2 regions of the Arthrobacter sp. YA7-1 genome follow, and region 2 is predicted to be linked to the other one. Evidence: riboswitches for the same ligand, from Rfam matches in the RefSeq annotation. Region 2 holds a riboswitch; the other holds the start of a gene.
The links. A riboswitch is a leader RNA that binds a small molecule or an ion and turns the genes downstream of it on or off. The one in region 2 is predicted to bind cyclic di-AMP.

Region 1 (4,410 bases), 320 kb from region 2:
GAGCTCATGAGCATGGGCCTGCGCATGGCGGGCTGGTCGGTCGCAGTGGCCGGCGACGGTCCGGCCGCAGTGAAGCTCGCCAAGGACTTCCGTCCGGACGTCCTGGTGCTGGATGTGATGCTTCCAGGGTTCGACGGCGTTGAGCTGCTGGGCAGGATCCGCGCCTTTGCGCCCGAGGTTCCTGCGCTTTTCCTCACCGCCAAGGATGACGTGCAGGACCGGATCGTGGGGTTGGCCGCGGGCGGCGACGATTATGTCACCAAGCCCTTCAGCATGGAGGAAGTCCTCCTGCGCCTGCACCGCTTGGTCCAGCGCTCGGGGGTGGCTGCGATGGACACGGCCGAGCTGGTGGTAGGCGACCTGACCTTGAACGTTGACACCCGTGAAGTCACCCGCGGCGGCGAAGACATCCCGCTCACCGCGACCCAGTTCGAACTCCTGCGCTACCTCATGGAAAATCCCAAGCGCGTGGTTAGCAAGGCCCAGATCCTGGACCGCGTGTGGGATTACGATTTCGGCGGCCAGGCCAACATCGTGGAGCTTTACATCTCATACCTTCGCAAGAAGATCGAGGCCAACCATCCGCCCATGATCCACACGGTGCGCGGAGCCGGCTACGTCATCAAGCCTGCCGAATAGCCGGGGCGTCGAATGTCCGCACTCTCGGGTATCCCCCGCCAAACCGACCACAGCTGGTTCAATCCCTCAACCTGGCACTTGCGCACCCGCTTGATCCTCCTCTCCATGGCGCTCCTCGTGGCCATCTGCGGCGCAGTCGGGGTGGTCAGCTATGCCTCCATGGACGTGTTCCTCACGAAGCAACTGGACCAGCAATTGATGCAGGCGTCGCACGGGCGCCCGCCGCAAGGCAACCCCGGCGGCCGTCCGGACCCCCTGGATCCCCGGGGCCAGAGCATCGGCACCTTGAACGCGCGAATCCTTGGCGGCCAGGTGAGCAGCGATGCCGGGTTCCTCTCCTCGGATGCCACCCGTACTCCGTTGTCGCCCAGCGATGCCGGAATACTGTTGGCGCTCCCCTCCGATGGCCGTCCGGTTGATCGCACCCTCTCCAATGGCGGCTACCGGCTGGTAGCCGCCGAAACCCCCTATGGCGATGTGGTCATCACGGGGCTGCCGCTTGCCTCGAAAGAAGACACCGAGGCCTCGCTCGTGTGGACCATGGTGCTGGTGTCCTTGGGCGGGCTGATCCTGATCGGGCTGGCCGGAACCGTCCTGATCCGCCGTACCATGCGCCCTCTGGAGCAACTTTCCGACGTCGCCACGAAGGTATCGAAACTTCCGCTCGACGCCGGTGAGGTGGCACTCGCGGTGCGCGTTCCGGCGTCGGCGGCCCACCCGGGCACAGAGGTGGGAAGCGTGGGCCATGCATTGAACCTCATGCTGGACAACGTCTCGAGCGCCCTCGAGGCGCGCCAGCAAAGCGAAACGAAAGTGCGCCAGTTCGTGGCCGACGCGTCACACGAACTACGCACTCCGCTGACGGCCATCCGCGGCTACACAGAGCTCTTGCGCATGACCGAGACGTTCACCGAGGACGGCCGCAAATCACTGGGCCGGGTGCAAAGCCAGTCCGAACGCATGACCACCCTCGTGGAGGACCTCCTTCTGCTGGCCCGGCTTGACGAAGGCAAGGCCCCGGAGTTCACCGATGTGGACCTCACGCAGTTGGTGGTCGAAACCGTCAGCGACGAGAAAGTCATGGCCCCCGAACACATCTGGCAGCTCAAGCTCCCGGATGAGCCCATCACGGTCCGCGGCGACACCACTCAGCTCCACCAGGTCTTGGCAAATCTGCTCTCCAACGCCCGCAAGCACACGGAGGCGGGTACCACCGTGGTCACCGGCGTCATGCGTTCCGCCGATGGCAGCGCCGTGGTGACCGTGACGGATAACGGGCCGGGCATCCCGCCGGATTTCCAGGGCAGGATTTTCTCGCGCTTTGCCCGTGCCGACGCCGCCCGCTCCGGTTCCGAGGGCACGTCCGGGCTCGGCTTGTCGATCGTGGAATCCATCGTTCAGGCGCATGGCGGTACTGTCGAAGTGGCATCGCGGCCGGGCCGGACGGAGTTTGCGGTGCGGCTTCCGGCGCTGAGGACCGCCACGGCCTGAAGGCCGTCCACAAAATGACGACGCCGGTGCGCGGCGAGCGCAAGTCGACGCACCGGCGTCGTGATCTCCGTTACCCAAATGTGACTTAAGCCGGATCCTCCTGTACCGTCGAATAGGTGCGCCGGATCATTCCGGCCGCCGCCGGGTAGGCGCCGAGCTCTGCCCCTCCCCGGTGCCAACAGTCCAGGCAGAGACGGGGGACCCAGGTCTCCGGGCAAGCGCTCATGTTGAGCCAGCCCTAGGGGTGAAGCCGCACCGCCACGATTCCCAGTGGCCACGGCCGGATGACCTCATCCGAATCCGACAGCTAACTCCGCAGGCGTCGAGAGGCAATCACCATGTCTGATTCCAGGAATCAGTCGCGCTCTGTTGCGCGCCACCGCGGCGAACCGGCCCGGAGAAACAAGTCACGTTCTACGTTGAGGCGAGTCGCTTCAAACCTCGGCACCGGCCAGCGCATGGCAGTTGTTGCCGGCGTCGTCGCCGTGTTCCTCGGTGCCGGTGCTGCAAGCCAGGCCGCCGGACAAGCCATCAATGCCCAGGACATGAGCCGTTCGTCGGATTCCCGCGCGGTTAGTCACTCAGCCACTCCATTGGCCACCGCCACGCCGTCGGCGAGCGCGAGCGCCAAGCCGAGCGCCACGCCGGTTCCGAGCCGGGCAGCCGCCCCGGCTCCGGCCGCCGTCGCGCCCCAGGCTGCCGCTCCCGCCGCTCCGGCCGCGCCTGCAGCCCCGGCCGCACCTGTTGCCCTCGACGATCCCGCCGGGGCCCAGGCCTATGCCGCTAGCCTCCTGCCCTCCTACGGTTGGGGTCAGGGCGAGATGTCCGCACTGATCACCTTGTGGAACAAGGAATCGGATTGGCGCACGACTGCCACCAACGCCTCCAGCGGCGCTTACGGAATCGGGCAGTCGCTGCCGGGCGCGAAAATGGCATCCGAGGGCGCCGATTGGCAGACCAACTACCAGACGCAGATCCGCTGGGGCCTGAACTACATCAAGGAACGCTACGGATCGCCGTCCGCGGCGTGGTCCTTCCACCTCGCGAACAACTGGTACTAAGCCAGGAGCCACGCACAAAGAACGCAGGGGTCCGTCCCTTCCGGGGGCGGACCTCTGCGCCTAGTGGCCACACATGCGAGTCGCCATGCCGGTCGGAGATCCACAGCCATATCACAGGTTCCGCCTAAAGCCCTCATAATCGGCAGCCGCACTCTGGATACATGACGCTCATCGAATCCACCTCCGGTACCCTGAAGGACCCCGCGGTGGTGCCGCCGGGCCTTCCCCTCCAGCCCAACGCTCCCCTCCAGCCCAACGCTCCCCTCCAGCGCAGCACGGTGCGACGCGCCCCCGTGGACACCCACACCGCCATCCCCGTGCTCGATGTCACGATCCCGGTCTTCAACGAGGAACGCGACCTTGAGGAGTGCCTGCGCCGGCTTCACGGCCACTTGCGCGAGACGTTCCCGCACGGCTTCCGCATCACCGTGGCGGACAACGCGAGCACGGACGGCACCTTGAAAATCGCTGAACGCGTGGCGAGGGAGCTGCCCGAACTCGCTGTTGTCCATCTTGAGGAGAAGGGACGCGGCAACGCCCTTCGCAAGGTGTGGCTTGCATCGCCGTCCCCGGTTCTCGCTTACATGGACGTGGATCTGTCCACGGACCTCGCCGCGCTGGCGCCCCTTCTGGCACCGCTGATCTCCGGCCACTCGGACCTCGCCATCGGCACGCGCCTGACGCGGAACTCAAGGGTTGTCCGCGGCCCCAAGCGCGAGTTCATTTCGCGCAGCTACAACCTGATGCTGCACTCGTTCATGGGCGCCCGTTTCAGCGATGCGCAGTGCGGCTTCAAGGCGATCCGGGCAGATGTCGCCCAGCAGCTCCTCCCCCACACCATGGACAACTCGTGGTTCTTCGACACTGAACTCCTGGTGGTCGCCGAACGCTGCGGACTCCGCGTGCACGAGGTTCCCGTTGACTGGATCGACGATCCCAATTCCAGCGTCGACGTGGTGCGCACTGCCCTGGCAGACATCCGCGGCATGGTCCGGCTGACCCGGGATCTCGTCTCGGGCCGCATCCCCGTTCCGGAACTGCGCGCAGCGCTGGCACGCGGGCCGCTTCCGGCGTCGTCGCGCATTGCCGAGCAGAGCCCGCGCAGCAGCCTTTTCGGGCAACTGGTCCGGTTCGCCGCGATCGGCGCTGCCTCCACCCTGGCCTACGTGCTCATTTTCCTGTTCTGCCGCGGCTTCATGGACCCGCAGCTGGCCAACTT
Region 2 (4,410 bases):
AGATGCGGTTTGCGGAGTCCGCGGTGCGTCCCGAAGCGAAGTCCAGGCCACCATTCTTGTTGAGCCACTGCACCTGGGCATCCAAGGTCACCAAGGTGGACAAGGACGGCGTGTTGTAGGTCTGGTTGAGCTTCGAGTTGTCGATGGCCGTCTGAAGGTCCAGGAAATCGGGGATCCACCGGCCGCTTGCCTTGATGCGGGCGGCGCGCTCCAGGGCTGCGGGGGAGAAGAGGCCCAGCCACAGGCCGCCGTCGGAGGCGAAGTTCTTTTGCGGAGCGAAGTAGTAGACGTCGGCCTCGGCAACATCGACATCCAGGCCGCCGGCCGCGGACGTCGCATCCACCAGGACCAGGGCGCCGTCGTCGCTGCCCTCAACGCGCTTGACCGGAGCGGCCACACCCGTCGAGGTTTCGTTCTGCGGCCATGCGTACACGTCCACGCCCGCTTCGGCCTCGGAAACCGGCCGGGTGCCCGGCTCGGACGTGATGATGGACGAGGCTTCCAGGAAGGGTGCCTTGTTGGTGGCCGCAGCGAACTTGGAGCCGAACTCACCGAAGGAGAGGTGCTGGGCTTTCTTCTCGACCAGGCCGAAGCCGGCGACATCCCAGAACGCGGTGGAGCCGCCGACGCCGAGAATCACCTCGTAGCCCTCGGGCGCACGGAAGAACTGGCTCAGTCCCTCGCGGACGGAGCCCACCAGGTTCTTGACCGGTGCCTGGCGGTGGGAGGTGCCGAGGATCGTGGTCGAGGCGGCGGACAGGGCCTCGATCTGCTCCGGGCGGACCTTGGAGGGCCCGGCGCCGAAGCGGCCGTCCTTGGGCAGCAAATCGGCGGGGATAGTGATGCTGTTGTCGCTCACGGGATGCTCCAATGGTGAAGTAGCGGCCTAGATGGGTCGTGGCAGGTGGCAAGCTGCCTCCTTCGACTTCCCAATTCTGCCCGACGCCGCAGGCGGGGGCAGAACCGGAGGTGTCATAGTCCGCCACGTGGAAAGCATTTGTTTGGTCGGCTCCGGATGGGACGGCGGAAGAGCGCTGGACCGGCGTCGTAATTATCCGGAGTAATTCCAAATAAGCTAAGCTTGGAGCTGGCGAAAACACGCAAGATACTGCGCTCGAGGAGCTGAGCTGGATGACGGATCTGATCGATACCACTGAGATGTATCTTCGGACCATTTTGGAGCTTGAAGAAGAGAACATCGTGGCTCTTCGCGCACGCATCGCCGAACGCTTGCGGCACTCCGGCCCAACTGTTTCCCAGACGATCGGTCGGATGGAACGCGACGGCCTGGTGATTGTGTCCAACGACCGGCACCTTGAGCTGACCGAAACGGGCCGGAAACGCGCCACGGAAGTCATGCGCAAGCACCGGCTCGCGGAACGGCTCCTCGCCGATGTCATCGGGCTTGACTGGGCCTACGTCCACGATGAAGCGTGCCGCTGGGAGCACGTCATGAGCGAGCGCGTGGAGCGGCGGCTCTACGAGCTCCTGGACCACCCCACGGAATCGCCCTACGGCAACCCCATTCCGGGACTCGAAGCATTGGGCGGAGCCGCGTCCCACGCGTTTACGGACGGCGTGGTCAACCTCCTTGACGCGATGAACGAATACTCACCTGAAAACCGGGTCACCGTCAGCCGATTGGCCGAACCGATCCAGGTGGAACCGGAACTCCTGGTGCAGCTGGACGAGGGCGGAATCCGTCCCGGTGCCAGGGTTTCCCTGGAACGGGTGGGGGAGTACATCTCAGTCCGCGTGCCCAATATCGACGGCGCCCTGGAGCTGCCGCCGGAGGTTGCCTCGCACGTGTTTGTCACGGTCGCCTAGCCTCTCCGGCAAGGCGAGCGGCAAAGATAACGAAATTATTACCGCGGGGGCTTAATCCCCTATAGTTGGGTACTGGCGCCGATACCAAAGCGTTACCTGATCCGAAGCCGAGTTCTGCCAGTGGATCAGGTGGATTAGTCCATTCACTGGCAGAAGCGGGGGAACCACCATCGGCCGTCGAAAGACGGCCTTGGGGTGAAGTCCGCAGCAGAAGCACACATTGCGCAGGGTCCTCCTCGGAGTAGCCCTGCGCTTCGCGTCCTTCGTGCGGACCGGGTCCACGATCTCTCTGGCCCGAATCCGACAGCTAACTTCGCAGGCTTGCCAGAGAGGAAAACCTTGACCACGCAGAACACCAGGGGCCGCAGGCGCGCGTCCGGTCCTGCTGCTGAGCTGCGGAGCGCAAGCGCCGTCGAGCACCAGCGGCCCCGCGATCCCCATCGCGAACTCCGCCGCCGCAAGGGACCTTTGCGGCAGATGGCCGAGTTCGCCGCAGCGAGCGGAGCGGGGCAGAAGGCCGGCGTGGCCCTTGCGGCTACCGGCCTCATCCTCACGATCGCCATGCCGGGCGCCGGCGCCATGACGGCCACCCCTGAGTTGAACCAGACGGCCCTGGCAGTGGGAACCCAGCCTGAAATCCCGGCCGCGGCAAGCGCCACGATCGATTTCAGCCGCGCTGCGGTTTCCACCACGGCAGATCCGGACAGCAGGCTCAAACAGCTCCTGAGCGCGCAGTCCGTCGGCACCATCACGACGTCGTCCTCCAAGGGCACACTCGGGGCGCCGCTGGATACCCTGATCACGGCCTCGCCGTTCGGTTACCGCGTGAACCCCATCACGGGCGGCCTAGGCGAATTCCACCGGGGCCAGGACTTCGTGGCCCAGTGCGGCACCCAGGTCCATGCCGCTGCGGCGGGCAAGGTGACCTTCGCCGGCTGGCATCCGTATGGCGGCGGGAACCGCATTGTGGTGGACCACGGCAACGGCCTGGAAACCACGTACAACCATTTGTCTTCGTTCAACGTCCACGTGGGCCAGACTGTCAGCCGCGGCGACGTCATCGCGTTGAGCGGCACTACCGGCGCCTCCACCGGCTGCCACCTCCATTTTGAAGTCATGGTCAACGGCGACGTCGTCGACCCCCTGGGCTGGCTGTAGCCAATCCGATGGAAGCCTCTCGCATGCTTGTCACGCTCCGTGACCTGAATGTGACATTCAGCCAAAACTCATGTACCGTCTAAGACGCATCAACTTTTAGAGAGTTGATGCACTCGAGTGGATTGCCTAGCTCTGCCACTGCTCGAGGTTCCGTTCGCAAAACATCGTCTGGCAGAGGCGGGGGACCCACTTTTGGTCATCTTCACGGATGGCCTTGGGGTTAAGTCGCACAACTTCCGAGAGGGAGAAGTGTGGCCGGATGACTCCCATCCGAATCCGACAGCTTACCTCGCGGGCATAGGGAGAGGCCTCTTAACGTGTCTTCACGCTCTACTGTCGCGCGCCACCGTGCCGCGGTCACCAAGACCAACTCGCTTGCCGTTATCGCTAAGACTGTCGGCAGCAACGCCGGTGGCGTAGGCCGTCAGGCAGCGGTTATCGCAGCTGCTTCCGGTCTGGTGCTTACTAGCGGTATCGCAGCCAACGCTGCAGAAACCAACGTCCCCCGCGAGTCCACTTCGACTTCCGCCCTGGAAGTCCAGTCCGTCGCCCAAGCCAGCATTTCGGCCGACTCCTCCGTCGCCATCAAGTACGAGCGCCCGACGGTTTCCACCGAGGCTGCTCCGGTTGTTGCTGCTCCGGTCGCTACCCAGGAAGCTGCTCCTGCTCCGCAGGCTGCAACGGGTGCCGCTACCGGCGTCTCGACGCTTTCCGTGACTGCTGCTGTTTCTCCCGCAACGAAGGTTGCCAGCGGCCAGGGCGCGGCAATTGCTGCCGCAGCTTACGCACAGCTTGGCGTTGCCCAGGACTGCACGGCCCTGGCTTCGAACTCCTTGGCTGCCGTTGGCATCCACTTCCACGGTTGGCCGGCAGACTACCTCTCCCTCGGCCGCACGGTCAGCGCTGCTGAAGCGCAGCCGGGTGACCTCGTCTACTACCAGAACGGTGGCATGGGCATGGCCCACATCGCCGTTTACGTCGGCAACGGCATGGCAGTCCACGGCGGCTGGAACGGTGGCACCACCGCCCTGTACAGCGTCAACGTCGGTTCCGGCCCGGTCTTCATCCGCGTCGGTGGCTAATTAGCTCCGGCTACATAGTTTTCACTGGAACATCCCCGTCGGTCCGCCGGCGGGGATGTTCCGTTTTAACCAGCATGCGCAAACGTGTCCGGCACATGAACTTTGACCGACACCGTCCTGGAACTCACGCTAGGATTCGTTGATCTGGCCTCCGGGTGTTTACTCTTAGGTTGTCGATCCACAGCCCGTACATGCAGAGGGCAGCCGGCCCTCGCGCCCCTGACGGGTGCGGCCGTGAAGAGGTACGTGCATGCGCACACTCGTTCTGAATGCTGGATATGAACCGCTGGCGGTAGTAACCTTCCGCCGGGCGCTGGTCCTTGTGCTCACCGGGAAAGCGAGC

Region 1: another riboswitch for cyclic di-AMP. It lies ahead of OIT41_RS02745 (hypothetical protein); the one in region 2 lies ahead of OIT41_RS04205 (M23 family metallopeptidase).

What each region holds. Positions count from the first base shown of each region.
Region 1 covers NZ_CP110114.1:560,098-564,507, reverse strand. The annotation lists gene OIT41_RS02755 (response regulator transcription factor) at 1-639, shown strand, start outside; gene OIT41_RS02750 (sensor histidine kinase) at 652-2,130, shown strand; cyclic di-AMP (ydaO/yuaA leader) riboswitch at 2,271-2,466, shown strand; gene OIT41_RS02745 (hypothetical protein) at 2,589-3,191, shown strand; gene OIT41_RS02740 (glycosyltransferase) at 3,353-4,410, shown strand, end outside.
Region 2 covers NZ_CP110114.1:878,928-883,337, forward strand. The annotation lists gene serC (phosphoserine transaminase) at 1-859, opposite strand, end outside; gene OIT41_RS04200 (metal-dependent transcriptional regulator) at 1,132-1,827, shown strand; cyclic di-AMP (ydaO/yuaA leader) riboswitch at 1,954-2,164, shown strand; gene OIT41_RS04205 (M23 family metallopeptidase) at 2,167-2,985, shown strand; cyclic di-AMP (ydaO/yuaA leader) riboswitch at 3,115-3,297, shown strand; gene OIT41_RS04210 (NlpC/P60 family protein) at 3,303-4,067, shown strand; gene OIT41_RS04215 (HNH endonuclease) at 4,318-4,410, shown strand, end outside.